Regions from separate parts of the Dietzia sp. IN118 genome, predicted to be linked through region 1. Evidence: riboswitches for the same ligand, from Rfam matches in the RefSeq annotation. Region 1 holds a riboswitch; each other region holds the start of a gene.

The links. A riboswitch is a leader RNA that binds a small molecule or an ion and turns the genes downstream of it on or off. The one in region 1 is predicted to bind thiamine pyrophosphate.
Region 2: another riboswitch for thiamine pyrophosphate. It lies ahead of Q2K20_RS03425 (3-oxoacyl-ACP reductase); the one in region 1 lies ahead of Q2K20_RS11185 (ABC transporter ATP-binding protein).
Region 3: another riboswitch for thiamine pyrophosphate. It lies ahead of thiC (phosphomethylpyrimidine synthase ThiC); the one in region 1 lies ahead of Q2K20_RS11185 (ABC transporter ATP-binding protein).

The regions. Positions count from the first base shown of each region.
Region 1 is NZ_JAUMSR010000001.1:2,322,494-2,328,007, reverse strand. Features, by position in the region: gene Q2K20_RS11195 (ABC transporter substrate-binding protein) at 1-685, opposite strand, end outside; gene Q2K20_RS11190 (ABC transporter permease) at 682-1,461, opposite strand; gene Q2K20_RS11185 (ABC transporter ATP-binding protein) at 1,458-2,270, opposite strand; TPP riboswitch at 2,280-2,377, opposite strand; tRNA gene Q2K20_RS11180 (tRNA-Arg) at 2,517-2,589, opposite strand; gene Q2K20_RS11175 (cytochrome c oxidase assembly protein) at 2,698-4,728, shown strand; gene Q2K20_RS11170 (single-stranded DNA-binding protein) at 4,898-5,437, shown strand.
Region 2 is NZ_JAUMSR010000001.1:693,084-698,597, reverse strand. Features, by position in the region: gene Q2K20_RS03440 (sensor histidine kinase) at 1-98, opposite strand, end outside; gene Q2K20_RS03435 (ABC transporter) at 122-868, opposite strand; gene Q2K20_RS03430 (ABC transporter ATP-binding protein) at 865-1,896, opposite strand; gene Q2K20_RS03425 (3-oxoacyl-ACP reductase) at 2,013-2,777, opposite strand; TPP riboswitch at 2,906-3,003, opposite strand; gene Q2K20_RS03420 (SRPBCC family protein) at 3,085-3,561, opposite strand; gene Q2K20_RS03415 (DMT family transporter) at 3,689-4,003, opposite strand; guanidine-III (ykkC-III) riboswitch at 4,014-4,080, opposite strand; gene Q2K20_RS03410 (MOSC domain-containing protein) at 4,162-5,025, shown strand; gene Q2K20_RS03405 (aspartate dehydrogenase domain-containing protein) at 5,128-5,514, shown strand, end outside.
Region 3 is NZ_JAUMSR010000001.1:395,481-400,994, reverse strand. Features, by position in the region: gene ppk2 (polyphosphate kinase 2) at 1-138, shown strand, start outside; gene Q2K20_RS01920 (CoA-binding protein) at 283-699, shown strand; gene Q2K20_RS01915 (CD225/dispanin family protein) at 719-1,258, opposite strand; gene Q2K20_RS01910 (GNAT family N-acetyltransferase) at 1,383-1,679, opposite strand; TPP riboswitch at 1,755-1,869, shown strand; gene thiC (phosphomethylpyrimidine synthase ThiC) at 1,867-3,573, shown strand; gene Q2K20_RS01900 (ABC transporter permease) at 3,664-4,428, opposite strand; gene Q2K20_RS01895 (ABC transporter ATP-binding protein) at 4,425-5,339, opposite strand; gene Q2K20_RS01890 (DUF1707 domain-containing protein) at 5,427-5,514, shown strand, end outside.

The DNA.
Region 1 (5,514 bases):
TGATCTCGAAATCGCCCCGGGCGCGGAGTTCCACGCCTTCGATGTTGCGGAACGCCCCGAAGATCGCGTCCACCTGGTCGGTGAGCAGCGACTGGTTGAGACTCTGCTGGACATTGGGGGTGGAAATCGAGTCAGGATCGATTCCGGCCTCACGGGCGATGAAGTCGAGGGTCGGTTCCTGGGAGGCCAGCCCCGACAACCCCACGGTCTTGCCCTCCAGATCGGCTGCGGAGGTGATGCCCGACTCCGTCCTGGCGATCAGGGAGGTCAAGGACGTCGGGATCAGTGCCGCGACCGAGATCACGTCGAGTCCCTGTTCGACGGCGATGAGCGTGTCGGGCTCGTAGGAGATGGCCAGGTCGACCCGCCCCAGGGACACCTCCCGGGCGGCGTCGGCCGTGTTGGACGGCGTCGTGAACGTCACGTCCACGCCGGCGTCGGCGTAGGTGCCGGTGTGCTGCGCGGTGTACAGGGCCACATGGTCGGGATTGGGGCTCCAGTCGAGCAGAACACTGACCGGGGCGTTGTCGGTGGCTCCCGACTCGGCGGCTCCGGGCGCGGCGGTGTCCGGGGATGTCTGACATCCGGTCAGCGCGACCGCGGCAGCGGCCGCGATCGCGAGCATGCGGGCGCCGGGTCGCGTGAGGGCCCGGCGTCGGATCCTGCTGGGTCGTGGTTCCGTCATGATGGGTTCCTTTCCCCGGTGGGAGTGTTCCACGGGCAGATCAGGCGTTCGAGGATGGTCACAGTGGCGAGCAGGATGCTGGACATGATCGTCAGCACCGCCACCTGGGCAAAGACGAAGTCGGTTTGTAGCCGGGGGATCGCCTGGAGCATGAGGTAGCCCAGGCCGTTGGTCGAGCCGGTGTACTCGGCGAAGACGGCGGCCACCGGCGCGAAGGTGACCGAGACTCGCAGCCCGGCGAAGCCGCGAGGCGCGGCGAAGGGCAGACGCACCCGCCAGAAGAGCGACCACCTGGTGGCGTGCAGGCTCCGCAGGGTGTCGATCATCCGGGCGTCGACCGAGCGGATTCCGGAGAGGAGATTGAGGGCGACCGGGAAGAAGCACAGCAGGGCCACCACGATGACCTTCGGCGCCATGCCGTAGCCGAGGGAGATCGTCAACAGTGGGCCTATCACGATGACCGGGATGGCCTGAGAGGCGACCAGCAGGGGGGTCATGGCCTGACCGATGGCGGGCACGAATGCGCTGACGATCACCACGGCCACGGCGACGAACACCCCGAGTACCACTCCGGTGATCGTCTCGGTGGCGGTCAGCAGCGTGGCGGAACCGAGCCGGTCGGGCCAGGTGGTCACGAGCGAGTCGAACACGGCGAGGGGTGCGGGAATGACGTACTCGGGCACGAGCTCGAGCGTGGTGACCGTGATCCACGCGGCGAGGACCAGCAGGAGCGTGACGCAGGCAGGGCCGGCGGACCGGACGAATCGCACGGTCATCGGTTGGTTCCGCCCTCGGCGAGGTGCGATTCCCGGGCCAGTGCCTGGAGCACTTCCCGGCGAGCTGCAGCGAAGTCCTCGTCGCCGAGGAGGACCTCTCGGGGGCGGTCGTCGCCGAACCATCCCGGCCAGGTGCGGACCACACGCGCCGGGGCGTCGGCCTCGTCTCGTGCCAACAGGACCACGCGTTCGGCGAGGAGCAGCGCCTCATCGACGTCGTGCGTGACCATGACGAGGGTGGCCGAGGTGTGGGTGATGGTGTCGCGGAGCCACTGCTGGACCTCCGCACGGGTAATCGCGTCGAGCGCCCCGAGCGGCTCGTCGGCCAGCAGCACGGGTTTGCGCGCCAGCAGAGCCCGCGCGAGAGCGGCGCGCTGGCGCATGCCCGCGCTGAGAGCTGAGGGACGGGCATCGGACCAGGCGCCCAGTCCCACGCGGTCCAGCATGCGCTGGGCCTCGGATCGGGCCACGCGCCGGCGCACTCGTTGGTTGCGGAGACTGATCGCGACGTTATCGAGCAGGGACAGCCAGGGCAACAGGCTGTCGCCCTGGGGCATCAACGCGCAGGACTCCAGGCGTCGTGCGGGCCGGCGTTCATCGAGGACGGCGGCGGTCCCGGTGGTCGGTTCGACGAGGCCGGCGATCACCGACAGCAGCGTCGACTTACCGCATCCGCTGCGTCCGACAACGGCGATGTGCTCGCCTACCGGAACGGACAGGTTGAGGTCTGCGAGAACCGGACGGAGCGCGCCCGGATAGGTGTGTCCCAATCCATCCAACGCCACTGCCGTGGTTCCTGGGCGGCTCACGAAAGCGCATGCCAGCGCATCTGACATCCCTCCGCTCGTGTGAACGAGTTCAGGTTCAGCGGGTGTGATCTCAGCCCCGTTCGGTAGGGGCACCCCGTGTCATCGATGCTGATCTTGCGGATCAGCTCGAAGTCCGAACGTACCATCGGCACATCTCGGGATCTGATGTGCGTCCATGGCTGGAGCGAGGAGCGGGCGGGCCGCCGTCAGTGGCGTGCGGACTGCCGGCCCGTGTCGGCGTGAGTGCGCCCCCGAGAGGATTCGAACCCCTGACCAGCCGGGTAGAAACCGGATGCTCTATCCACTGAGCTACGGAGGCCTGCGACGCGCGCGTGGGGCGTCGCCGGGAGAATGGTAGCCGATCCGGGGGGTGGGTCCGACAGTGGCGAATCGGCCCGGGGGCGCCGCGGTTCCTACGATGGTGGTCATGACGTCGTCGAAGACCGCCCCCGCCACCGCCGGGCGGTTCGGAACCCGCAACATCGTCGCCCTGGTACTGCTCCTGGCGGCGGTGGCGGCCGGGGTGGTGATCCCACTGTCGGCCATGTCCGCCGAGGTGGCGCTCGAGCTGGTGGGCGTGCCCGATCCGGGTCCGCTCACCACGGCCGGCCTCCCGGCCCTGCGGTCGATCGGCGAGCTCCTCGCCGCCGTCGCGGTGGGGGCTGCGCTGTTCGCGGCGTTCTTCACCCCGCCGCAGAAGGACAAGACCCTCGACGTCGACGGTTACCGCATGCAGCAGGTCTCGTCGTGGGCGAACATCGTCTGGGCGATCGCCGCGGCGCTGCTCATCCCGCTGACCCTGTCGGACGTCTCCGGACGCACCTTCCTCCAGTCGCTCCCGCCTGACCAGTGGTTGGTCGCGATCAACCAGATCGACATCGCGTCCTCGTGGCGCTGGGCGGCGATCATCGCGTTGGTCGCCGGGATCGGGCAGCGGCTCACGCTGAGCTGGCGGTGGTCGGTCATCTGGCTGGCCGTCTCCGTGCTCTCGCTGCTTCCGGTGGCGGCCACGGGCCACGCGTCCGGCAGCACCGCCCACGACCTGGCCACCAACTCGCTGATGATCCACCTGTTCGGCGCCGCGTTCTACGTCGGTGGGCTCGTCGCGCTGATCATCCACACGTGGCGCGGCGGCTCGCGCGTCGCCCTGGCCCTGCGCCGCTACTCGGTGGTGGCGACGGTCGCGATCGTCGCGCTCGGGTTCACAGGCGTGATCAACGCGCTCGTCCGCCTGCACCCGGGTGACCTTCTCACCTCCACCTACGGATTGCTGGTCGTGTCCAAGGCGTTGGCGCTGTGCCTGTTGGCTCTGTTCGGTCTGGCGATCCGCCGCCGGATCATCGCCAAGATCGAGTCGACCGGGGCCAACGCGCCGGTCGACCGGCCCACGCTGCTGCGGATCATCGTGGTGGAGGCCGTCGTCATGGCCGGCACCCTGGGGCTGTCGGTCTCGCTCGGCCGCACCCCGCCGCCGGCGCCGCTGTACGTGCCCACGAGGCAGGAGGCGCTACTGGGCTTCGAGCTGCCCGGGCCCTTCGCGTTCGGAACGGTCTTCGGCACCTGGCGCTTCGACCTGGTGCTGGGTCTGGCCGCGGTGGTCCTGCTCGGCCTGTACCTCTGGGGCCTGGTGCGGCTGCGCCGCCGTGGGGATGCCTGGCCGCTGAGCCGCACCGCGTTCTGGGTGGCGGGCTGCGTGATCCTGTTCCTCACCACCAGTTCCGGCATGGGGATGTACATGATGGCCGACTTCGCCAGCCACATGGTGGGCCACATGCTCATCTCGATGCTGGTGCCGGTCCTCCTGGCGCTCGGTGGCCCGTTCACGCTGGCCCTGCGCGCGCTCCCGGCCGCCGGTCGCGGCAACCCTCCCGGGCCCCGCGAGTGGCTGGTGGAGTTCATCAACAACCCGCTCTCGCACTTCCTCACCCACCCGATCGTGGCGTCGGTGCAGTTCGTGGCCGGTTTCTACCTCATCTACTTCGGCGGGTTCTATCAGACGTTGGCCTCGGAGCACCTGGGCCACATGTTCATGAACGTGCACTTCCTCATCAGCGGCTACCTGTTCTACTGGGTGATCATCGGCGTGGACGCCGCGCCGCGGCACTTCTCGCCGATGTACAAGCTCATGGTCCTGCTGAGTTCGCTGCCGTTCCACGCGTTCTTCGGCATCCTGCTCATGAACACCAAGACCGTGCTGGCCGAGCCCTGGTATTCGGGCATCGGCCTGCCGTGGATCCCGGATCTGCTGCAGAGCCAGCAGGTCGGCGGTGGCGTCGCGTGGGCGGCGGGGGAGATCCCGCTGGTGATCGTCATGCTGGCCCTGGCGTGGCAGTGGTACCAGAGCGACATGCGCGAGGCGCGGCGCGGCGAGCGGCAGGCCGACCGCGACGACGATGCCGAGCTCAAGGCCTACAACGAGATGCTCCGGGAGATGTCCCGCGCCGACCGCCGGCCCTGAGACCGAACACCTCGTCGTCGTCACAGGCGCCGGTTCTCCACACCCCCCGCCCCCCTCCACAGGGCGGCCACCGCGGGCGGTGGGAACGAGGGGTGACGACGACGAGGTGGGGCACGCTGCAAGTCACGAGGCCGACGCACGGTCGGCCGAACGTGACAGGAGTGACCCCATGAACGAGACCCACACGACCGTCCGCGGAACCGTGATCACCGACCCCACCACCCGGCGGGTGGGCGACGACCAGGTGTTCACCTTCCGGGTGGCCAGCAACAGCCGCTACCAGGACCGGCTCACCGGCGAATGGAAGACCGGCGGCACTCTGTACTTCTCGGCCAACTGCTGGGGACGCCTCGGGCAACGGGCGTCCGGCGCGCTGTGCAAGGGCGACGGCGTGATCCTGCACGGCCGGCTGCTCACCAACGAGTACGAACGCGACGGTCGCATCATGCGCGACCTGGAGATGCGGGTCAGCGCCGTGGGGCCAGACCTGTCCCGCATGGACGTCACCGTGCGCCGCGCCAGGACGGACGCGCCGGCCGAGGGGGCCGGCGTCGACGGGGCGGGCATCGACGGTGCGGGCGTCGACGAGGCCGGCCTCCGGGGAGCTGCCGAGGACTCCGACGCCATGGCGCTCGGGTCGCTGGACCCGGATGAGCCGGAGTCCGAGCAGAGCGAGGCGGGCGAGTTCGTGGGGGCGGCCGGCGCCTGATGCTCCCGGGGGTGGGGCCGGCGTCCGCCGCGGACGCCGGGGCCGCGGGCGGACACGTAACATGGGGGTCGTGCCCG
Region 2 (5,514 bases), 1.6 Mb from region 1:
TAGATCAGAAAGACCTGCCAGATCAGGGAGAACAGGACATTCGGGCTGGTGAGGGCGTCCCGGACCCGGCGCCAGGTGGTTCTGCTGCCCGTCGTCATCGACCCGACCTCCCCTGCCGTCTCTAGTCCCGGCCCCGACGGCGACGCACCAGAACTGTTGCCGTCGTCCCCAGTATGAGGGCCCACGCGGTCACATTGAGCAGCGGAAGCCACAACGGGTCGGTCACGGACTCGGTCACCACCCCGCCGGTGAGCGGGAAGCGGGCCAGCGCGTTGATCCCGTACAGCGGCGTGAACCGGGCGAGCTCCAGCGCGGTCCCCGACAGCGGGATGAACAGGTTGCCGGCCAGGGCGAACAGGACCAGGCTCCCACCGGCCACGCCCAACGCGGATTCGGAGCGGAACGCCATCCCGGCGGTCAGTCCGTACCCGGCGAACACCGCCGACCCGATCCACGCCGCGGCCAGGGCCAGCACCCACGCGAGCGGCGTGGCTTCAGCCCCCGTGAGCGCGCCGACGAGCCCCACGGAGAGGACGGGCACAGCCGCCACCGTCATGGCCACGGCGGACTTGGTGATCACGAAGCCGGTGCTGCTCCACGGGGTCAACCCGAGTTGACGTCCCCAGCCCTGGAAGCGTTCGAGAGCGGCCCCGCCGCTGATCGAGGTGGTGGCGGTGACGGCGCCGTAGACGGCCATGGAGATCATGACGACCGAGCCCACGTTGCCGTGTGCGACGGGCTCGTCCCGGTAGGACTGGGCGCTGCCGAACACCAGGTACATGATGAGCGGCAGTCCGGCGATGAAGAAGATGTTGGTGATGTCGCGCAGAGTGCGGCGCAGGTCGATGGCCCAGTAGGTGGCGTTCATCGGGCGGCCTCCTGGTCGGGGTCGGTCGTGTCGGGGTCGGTGGTGTCGGGGGCTGTGGTGTCGGGTGCGGCGGTGAGGGCGACGAAGGCGTCGTCCAGCGACCGCGGGCTGATGGTGAGGTCACGGGCGGCGGTCCCGCGCAGCAGCGCGCCCGCGGTGGCGTCGCTGTCGGTGCTGGTGAGGATGACCCGGGTGGGTGTGCGTTCCACCGCGGTGACCCCGGGCAGGTCGTGGGGTGCGGGTTCACCGGGCCCGGGGGTCCAGACCGCGGTGACGCGGGTGCCCGTGGCCATCGCACGGATCGCCTCGACCGGGCCATCGGCCACGATCCGGCCGCGGGCCATGAGCACGATGCGGTCGGCGAACGCCTCGGCCTCCTCCAGGTGGTGGGTGGCGAATAAGACGGTCGACCCGGACGTGGCCTCGGCGTGCATGGTGGACCAGAACTCACGGCGCGTGCCCACGTCCATCGCGGCGGTCGGCTCGTCGAGGATGAGCAGGTCGGGATCCGGCAGCAGCGCCAGGGCGAAGCGGAGTCGTTGCTGTTCGCCGCCCGAGCAGCGGGAGACCTTCCGGCGGCCGATCGTGGCGATCCCTGCCCGGTCGAGTACCTCGCCCACGGAGAGCGGGTCCCGGTACAGGGCCGCGATGGCCCGGACGGTCTCCTCGACCGTGAGGTCGGACAGCAGTCCCCCGGTCTGGAGGACGGCGGCGATCCGCCCGTCGGCGACGGCCTGTCTGGGGACGGCGCCGAACGCTCGGGCCCGCCCGCCGGTCGGCTCGGTGAGGCCGAGCGCGATGTCGAGGGCGGTGGTCTTGCCGGCACCGTTGGGGCCGAGCAGCGCCACCACCTCGCCGGGGTCGATCCGCAGGTCGATGCCGCGGAGGGCGTGGACCGTCTCGGCGCGAGGCCGGGTGAACGTCTGGGTCAGGTCGTGGAATTCGAGGGCGGGAGCGGGCGCGTCGGTGTCGATCACCGCGCCGACGCGGCCTGGGTCCCGGGGGCGGGTGGAGCGGTGGATAACCATGCTTCCACCCTCGCTCACCTGCGAGGACGGCCAGAAGAGCCGCCTGTCACGACTTCACCGGTGACAACTGTCATGGGTCCCGGCGTCGGCACGCGAGAGCCTCGAGCCCGGATCGGCTACCCCTTGACCAGTCCCCCGTCCACGATGAGGTTCTGCCCGGTCACGGCGCGCGCCCACGGGGAGGCGAAGAACAGCACCGCGTCGGCGAGTTCGGCCGGGGTGATCGCGCGGCGCAGCGGCGTCCCCGAGGCGATGAGGTCGAACACCTCCGCAGGCGTGGCGGCGCTCGCGTCGGTGGTGCGCAGCAGACCGCCGGAGACCATGTTCACCGTGATGCCGTCCGGCCCCAGATCGGCGGCGAGGGTCCGGGTCAGCGACAGCGCGGCGGCCTTGGCGGCGGTGTAGTCGTGGTACGGCACGACCGGGTGCTGGAACAGATTGGTGCCGATGTTCACGATCCGTCCGGAACCGGCCTCCCGCATGCCCGGCAGCGTCGCCTGGGTCGTGGCGAGGGTGGCTTTCACGGCGCCGCGGAGTTGCGAGTCGAAGTCGTGCCAGGTCAGCGTCTCGGGTCGCGGGCGGGCGTCACCGTTGAACTCGAAGTCGACCAATGCGTTGTTGACGACCGTGGTGACGGGCGCGCCGAAGTGGCGACGGGCGGCGTCGACGAGGGCGTGCACCTCGTCGTCGTCGGTGACGTCGGCGCGGAGTGCGACGGCGCGGTCCTCGCCGAGCTCACGGACGAGGTCGGCGGCGGCCGCCTCGCTGCGGTGATAGTTGACGACGACGAGAGCGCCCTCTCTGGAGAAGGCGCGACTGATGTCCGCGCCGAGCCCGCGGGCGCCGCCGGTGACGAGGACGACCTGCTCGTCGATCCGCATGAAGTTACCGAAATCCACTGCCACTCACTTCCCGGTGTTCCCGGCGAGGGTGACGATGCGGCTCCGCTCCTCGGCAGCGCAGGGCGCGGCCGATCGGCGACGGCACAGGGACCACCGTTGCGGTGGCAGCGGTGCCGTATCGACATTCCTTCGCTGGAACTACCCAGATCAGGTTCGACGGGTGTGATCTCAGCCGCCCGGATGGGCAGCACCCCGTGTCGCGGACCACCCTAGATCACCGGACGCCCCGGCGGGCGGCCCCACGTCGATCCGCTCGGTAGGTGGTCAATCCGTGGTCGTTCCGTGGTCATCCAGCGGTCTCGTACTTGGCCGCCAGCTTCGAGAGCGTCTCGGTGATGCCCGCCGCGTTCTGCTTGGACACGCCCACGATCTCGAAGAACCTGCCGAGCTTGGACGGCCGGTTGTCGAAACTCTCCACGACCTCGGTCTTCCCGCCCGGGACCTGGGTGAACTCCCAACGCCACCGGTGACCGGCGGGATGCGCCCACTCGATCACCTTCTCCTGGTAGGTGTCGCGGTATTCGGTGACCGTGCAGGTGATGCGGTACGGCACGCCGTACATCCGCATCGCGGTGGTGAACTTGGCCCCGGCGTGCAGGGTCGACGGCCCCTGGACGTTGTCCCGCACTGTTCCGGAGCCGTCGACGAGCCCGTGCTTCCGGGGATCGTTGACGAGGGCGAACAGTTCCTCGGCGGGTGCGTTCACGGTGACGCTGCGGGCGACCACGCGTGGTCCGCGGTCGACGGTGCTGATTGCGGTCATAGGAGGAGAACCTTCCTTGTGGACTCGGCCCGCTCTGGGACTCGGCGGATCGGCGAGCTCGGGTGCCGTGCAACCCACCGTACGGCCGGACTACGACATCGTGCGCTCTTCGGGCATGCCCGATGGGTCAACTGACGGCCTTGAGCCCGACCACACCGCCGATGATCATGGCCAGGAACAGCACCTTCATCGCCGAGGCGGGTTCCGCCCCGGTGGCCATGGCGTAGACGACGGTCAGCGAGGCACCGATGCCGACCCACACCGCGTACGCCGTGCCCACGGGCAGCTCGCGCATGGCATAGGCCAGACCGGCCATGCTCACGACCAGGGCGAGGCCGAACACCACCGTCGGCCAGAGTCGGGTGAACCCCTCCGAACGGCCCATCGCGGTGGCCCACACGGCCTCGAGCACCCCGGACAAGCCGAGCACGACCCACGCCATGACAGCCTCCTGCGGGCCGTCTTGTCGCACACCGGGTACGGCACCCCTCGTCCGGAGGCCCCGGGCCGGGACTCTGATCCCCAGGGTGGCAGTCCCCGTGGCTCCGGACAACGTCAGATCCGTCACCGTGATAAGTCGCGCTAACTAAGGTGGCGTTCATGCGAGTGGGAACGGTCTCGGAGCTGTGGCGCTACCCCGTGAAGTCCATGCGGGGCGACCGCGTGGACGAGACGGCGGTGACCGAGCGCTGGGGCCTGCCCGGCGACCGGGGCTGGGTGATCAGGGATGAGGACGCCGGCGAGCTCCGCAGCGCCAAGAAGTGGGCGGAGCTGTTGCAGTTCCACGCCCGCTACGTCGAGGAGCCGCAGGACGACGCGACGCCGACCATCGAGATCGACTTCCCGGACGGCTCGTCGATGCGCAGCGATGACGACACCGTCCACGAGGCCCTCTCTGCCGCGCTGGGTCGGCGCGTCACCCTATGGCCGCGTCGGCCGGTCGACGATCACGAGCACTACCACCGTCGCGCCGTCGACGAGGCCGACCTGCGTACCCAGCTCGGCCTGGGGCCCGACGACCCGTTCCCCGCATACTCGGGAATGCCCGAAGATCTGCTGACCGAGCTCAGCTACTACGCCACCCCGCGCGGGACCTACTTCGACGCGATGCCGCTGTCGCTCCTGACCTGTACCGCCATGGCGTCACTGCAGGCCGCGGTGCCGGACGCGGTGATCGATCCGCGCCGGTTCCGCAAGAACCTCATCGTCACGCACGAGCCCGGAGGCGACGGGCATCCCGAGTTCGACTGGGTCGGCCGCCGACTGATGATCGGCGAGGTGACCTGCGAGGTCGTCATGCGCATCTCCCGCTGCAGGATGGTGACCCTCCCGCAGGCGGATCTGCCCCACGACCGCAGCGTCCTCCGGTCGCTCGCGCGCGACAACGGCGCGGAGTTCGGCGTCTACCTCCGCGCGCTCTCGCCCGGCACGATCCGGGAAGGCGACGAGGTCCGGCTCCTCTGACGGCGTGGCCGACTGAACGGCTGGAGCGAGGCGGGTCCGCCCCGGGCTGGGTACGGTCGGGGCATGCCCCCTGTCCCCTCCTCGACCCAACCGAATCCTGGCTTGACACTGAAGGTGGCCGTGGTCGGCGCCGGCGCGATCGGCGGGGCCGTCATCGAGGCGTTGGAGCAGGGGCGGGTCCCGGGCGCGGAGCTCGGGGCCGTACTGCGTTCCGGCAGCTCCGAGAGCGAGACCGCGGCGGCCATCGACGCGGCCGACGTGGTGGTCGAGGCCAGCACGGTCGACGCCGCCGACGACCTGATCCCGCGGGTCACCGCCACCGGCACGGACGTCGTCGTGTGCTCGTGCGGCGTGTTCGCCCGCCACGACGACCCCCGCGACCTCCTCGCCGGAACACCGGGCGCCGGCCGCGTGCTCGTACCGGCCGGGGCCATCGGGGGACTCGACGTCCTCGGGGCGGCCGCCCGCGCCGGGGCCTCCGATGCCACG
Region 3 (5,514 bases), 1.9 Mb from region 1:
AACGACAAGAAGCGGGCCCGCATCAACGCGATGCGCTACTTCCTGAACCAGTTCGACTACCCGGACAAGGACCCCCAGGTGGTGTTCGACCCGGACCCGAAGATCGTCCGCCGCGGCAAGGACGCTGTCGGGGACTAGCGGAGGGAGCGCCAGCGAGCGGAGCGATGTCCCCGCGCACACGTACCGTCGGGGACTGACTGAGCCTGCTCAGGAGGGCCCCGCGCACAGGCCTGGCGGAGCCGCGCCGGGAATGTCTGGGCGACGGCGGGCCTTGCACTGGGTATGAGCCATTCCAATGACCACGCCGTCATCACGCGCCTGCTCACCGAGAAGGGCCGCTGGGCCGTCGCCGGCCTGTCCAGCAACTCCGCGCGCACCGCGTACGGGATCGCCGCCTACGTCCGCGACCTGGGACATGAGATCGTCCCGGTCCATCCCAAGGCCGAGACCGTGCACGGTCAGCAGGGCTATCCGGATCTCGCGTCCGTTCCCGGTGAGATCGATGTGGTCGACGTGTTCGTCAACTCGCAGCTCGCGGGCGGCGTGGTGGACGATGCGATAGCCAAGGGAGCCAAGGCGGTCTGGTTGCAGCTGGGGGTGGTCGACGAGGCCGCGGCGCAGCGGGCGAAGGATGCAGGGCTGGACGTGGTGATGGACGCGTGCCCTGCGATCGAAGCCCCTCGTCTGGGCCTGGCCTGAACCGCGGACCCGGCCGGGTCTAGAAGCCGCTCGAGGCCAGTCCCACCATTGCGAAGATGAAGATGAAGTACAGCACGATGAGGACTGCCACGATCGCCAGCGAGATCATGCCGAGCTTCTTGGCGGTCGCGCTGGCGGCCTCGGCTTCGGCGTGGCGACCGGCGGCCCACAGCGGGTAGACCTCGAGGGCGCGGGTCATCGCGACGAACGACAGCGGCCAGAAGAAGAGGATCGACGCGACCGCCCAGCCGACGTTCGACGGCGGGCCGGGGCGAGCTCCCGAGGTGGTCCCGTACCCGCCCGCCACGGCGAAGGACGGAGTCTGCGCGCCGTAACCGGTCGGGGTCTGCGCGCCGTAACCGGTCGGGGTCTGCGCGCTGTAATCGGTCTGTCCGTACGAGCCCTGGCTGTACGGACTCTGTCCGTATGTGCCCTGGCCGTATGTGCCCTGGCTGTAGGTGCCCTGCCCGTACGGGTTCTGGCCGTAGGAGCCCCGACTCGCATCGTCGCCACCGGTCGAGTCGCCGTCGGCAGTGTTCCCCTGGGGCGGGTAGGTCATGGGGGTCCTCCGGGTAGCTGGTCGTCTGGGGTCAGACTACGTCCCGCTCCCCCGGCCCCTTCTCAGCCGCTCGTCGGCCGGCTGACAATGGTCACCGCGGGCCACGGTCACCGCCCCGCGTCTGTCACGGCTGGGCGACCAGGAGCTGATATTCCGGGAAGCGAACAAGGAACCGCCGCACGTAGCTGCAGACCGGCCGGATCTTGAGCTCGTCGAGCCGCATGCGGGTGAGCACCAGGCTGACCAGCAATCGCGCGATCCCCTGCTGTCCGTACCGCTCCTCGATCACGGTGTGGAGCAGGATGTAGACGTCGCCGTCCTTCTCGTAACCGACGAGACCCATGAAGGTCTCGCTGTCCCACAGTTCGAAGCGGTCTCTATCGGTGTTGTGGACCAGCTTGAGCGACGTTACAGGGGACATCAGAACTCCTTCGGCAGGGCGTGTTCCACCCGCGATGCTACTCGTCGGGTTACGCTCGCCCCGGCACAATCACATACTCGTCCACACGGGAGTCCGCTTCGATGCGCGGGCTGAGAGGACGACCAGCCGGGTCGTCGACCGTAGAACCTGTCCGGATCATGCCGGCGTAGGGAGATCAGGAAACACCATGGGCACAGCTCTATTCACCGACGGCACCGATTCCACCCCGATCGACGCCGTGACGTGCGGCCCCATCCATTCCAGCACCAAGGCCCACCTCGAGGTGCCCGGCGAATCGGGTCACGCCCAGCGCGTGCCCGTGCGCCGAATCGCGCTCACCGATGGCACGACGTTCGACGTCTACGACACCTCCGGCCCGTATACCGCCTACGCGAGTGCGGCCGACTGCCATGACCTGGGCGCGGGACTCCCGCCGACCCGCCGCGAGTGGCCCCACCCCGGGGCCGTCCCCGCCTCGCCGGAGAACCCCACTCCCGTCCGGACGCAGTTGGCCTGGGCCCGGGCGGGGCTGACCACCCCGGAGATGCGGTTCATCGCCGTGCGCGAGGGAATCGATGTCGAGGTGGTGCGTTCGGAGGTCGCCGCCGGTCGGGCGGTCATCCCGGCCAACCATCGTCATCCGGAGAGCGAGCCGATGATCATCGGCAAGCGCTTCCTCACCAAGATCAACGCCAACATCGGCAACTCGGCGGTCACCAGCACGATCGCCGAAGAGGTCGAAAAGATGGTGTGGGCGGCCCGGTGGGGCGCGGACACCGTCATGGACCTGTCCACCGGCCGGGACATCCACGAGACGCGGGAGTGGATCCTGCGCAACTCCCCCGTCCCCGTGGGCACCGTGCCCATCTACCAGGCGCTGGAGAAAGTGGGCGGCGACCCGGCCCTTCTGACCTGGGAGTTGTACCGCGATACCGTCATCGAACAGTGCGAACAGGGCGTGGACTACATGACCGTCCATGCCGGCGTGCTGCTGCGTTATGTCCCGCTGGCGGCCAAGCGGGTCACCGGGATCGTGTCGCGTGGCGGATCGATCATGGCGGCGTGGTGTCTGGCGCACCACCGCGAGTCGTTCCTCTACACCCACTTCGAGGAACTGTGCGAGATACTCGCCCGCTACGACGTGACGTTCTCCCTCGGCGACGGTCTGCGGCCGGGGTCGATCGCCGATGCCAACGACGAGGCGCAGTTCGCCGAACTGCGCACGCTCGGGGAGCTCACCGGGATCGCCAAGAGCCACGGCGTGCAGGTGATGATCGAGGGTCCTGGTCACGTGCCGATGGACAAGATCGTGGAGAACGTGCGCCTCGAGGAGGAGTGGTGCGAGGAGGCCCCGTTCTACACGCTGGGCCCCCTCGCCACGGACATCGCGCCGGGCTACGACCACATCACGTCCGCGATCGGTGCAGCCCGCATCGCCGAGGCGGGCACGGCGATGCTGTGTTACGTCACGCCCAAAGAGCACCTAGGCCTGCCCGACCGGGACGACGTCAAGACCGGCGTGATCACGTACAAGATCGCCGCGCACTCGGCCGATCTGGCGAAGGGTCACCCGGGCGCGCAGGCCCGCGATGACGCGTTGAGTACCGCCCGGTTCGAGTTCCGGTGGCGGGACCAATTCGCCCTCGCCCTCGACCCGGACACCGCCCTGGCGTACCACGACGCGACGCTGCCCGCGGAGCCGGCGAAGACCGCGCACTTCTGCTCGATGTGCGGTCCGAAGTTCTGCTCGATGCGCATCTCCCAGGACATCCGCGACTACGCCGCGGAGCACGGGATGGAAACGGTGGAGGCGATCGAGGCGGGGATGGCGGAGAAGTCGGCCGAATTCGCCGACCTCGGTGGCCGCGTCTACCTGCCGATCACCGAGTCGTAGTTCTCACCGGCGGCGAGGGCCGCGCCGGTCCCCACCGCGCCCGACGGGCCGGGACGTCGGTGCTCAGTAGGTCGGATCGGCCGACCGAGCTCAGGCGTCCCGGCGCAGTGTCATCAGCACCCCGACGACCCAGAGGGCCACGCACACGGCCGCGAACCAGGCGACCGCCGGCCACTCGCCCCACGTGATGTACCCGCGGACGCTCTCTCCCTGGGTCCAGAAGTCACCGTTGGCGAACGGCATCCAGGCGGCGATGTCCTCGCCGACCCGCGGGATCAACGAGACCATGCCCTCGAGGGCCAGTATCCACACGAGGAACAGGGAGATCGTGCCGGCGGCGTTGCGCATGATGTACGCCAGGCCCGTGACCGCGATCGTCCCCAGTGCGGCGTAGACGGGGAAGCGCCACAGGTAGGTCAGCCCGTCTCCGGAGAACGGGGTCCAGCCCTCGTTTCCGGAGAGCGCCCCGGCCACGAGGAGCGCCAGGATCACCGCGATGGCTGTGACCACCATCGAGAGCACCGTGAACAGGGCGGTCTTGGCCACGATGGCAGGCCAGCGCGACGGCGTCGTCAGGAACGTGGCCTTGATGGTGTGATAGCGGTACTCGCCGGTCACACCGACGATCGCGGCGATCCACGCCAGCAGGACGGTGAACGCACTGACGCCGAGGATCGCGAACAGCGGGTCACTGCCGCCGCCGGGCGCACCGGCCATCGGGTCCCCTGTGGCGGGCTGCTCGAACTGGCCGATGACCACCGCGAGCACCACTGCCAGGCCGATGCCGATCGCGTACAGCCAGTAGGCACTCTTGGTGGTGGTGACCTTGATCCACTCGGACTTCAACTGGTTCATCGGGTGGACTCCTGACCGTGGTACTCGACGTCCTGGTCGGTGAGGGCCATGAAGGCCTCCTCCAGCGACGCCCGCTTCTCGTGCAGTTCGTGGACGGTGATCCCCAGGCTGGCGGCGACATCGCCGACCTGCGGCGCGCGGAGGTTCTGGATGAGGAAGACACCCTGTTCCGCGTCGAACGTGGCCTCGATGCCCTCATCGCGCGCGGCGGCGGTGAACTCGTCGACGTGCGGGGTGCGCAACACCACCGAGGATGTGGCGGCGTCCAGGAACTCCTCGACGGAGGTCTGCGCGCGCAGCTTGCCGCGGCCGATCACGACGAGGTCCTGGGCGGTCTGCGCCATCTCCGACAGCAGGTGCGAGGAGACGAGCACGGTGCGGCCCTCTGCGGCGCGCGCGTGCATGAAACGGCGGATCCACAGGATCCCCTCGGGGTCGAGTCCGTTGACGGGCTCGTCGAACAGCAGGACCTCGGGGTCGCCGAGCATGGCGGTGGCCAGACCGAGTCGCTGGCGCATGCCGAGCGAGTAGCCCCCGACCTTGCGGCCGGCGACGTCGGTGAGGCCGACCAGGCCGAGCACCTCGTCGACGCGGCCCGGGGCCACCCCGCCCGCCGCGGCGACCATCCTCAGGTGCGCGCCGGCGGAACGGTTGGCGTGGGTCCAGGACGCGTCGAGCAGACAGCCCACCTTGTGGGCGGGGCGATCCAACTCGCGGTACGGGGTGCCGTCGATCAGTGCCTGCCCGGACGTGGGGGTGTCGAGACCGACCATCATCCGCATCGTCGTGGACTTCCCGGCGCCGTTCGGGCCGAGGAATCCGGTGACGACGCCGGGACGGACCTCGAAGCTGAGGTCGTCCACGGCGGTGGAGGCGCCGAAGCGCTTGGTGAGATTCCGTACCTCGATCATGGTCCCCAGTCTGCCTGCCGGGGCGCGGGCAGCGTGCGTCCACCTACTCAGCCCGCGTACAGGTAGTGCAGTACTAGGCTCGTGACCATGGATGACGCCACGCCCGAGCCGGATCGCCATCTGCCGTCGGTCCGCGCCTCCGACGCCGAGCGCGACGCCACCGCCAGGCTCCTCC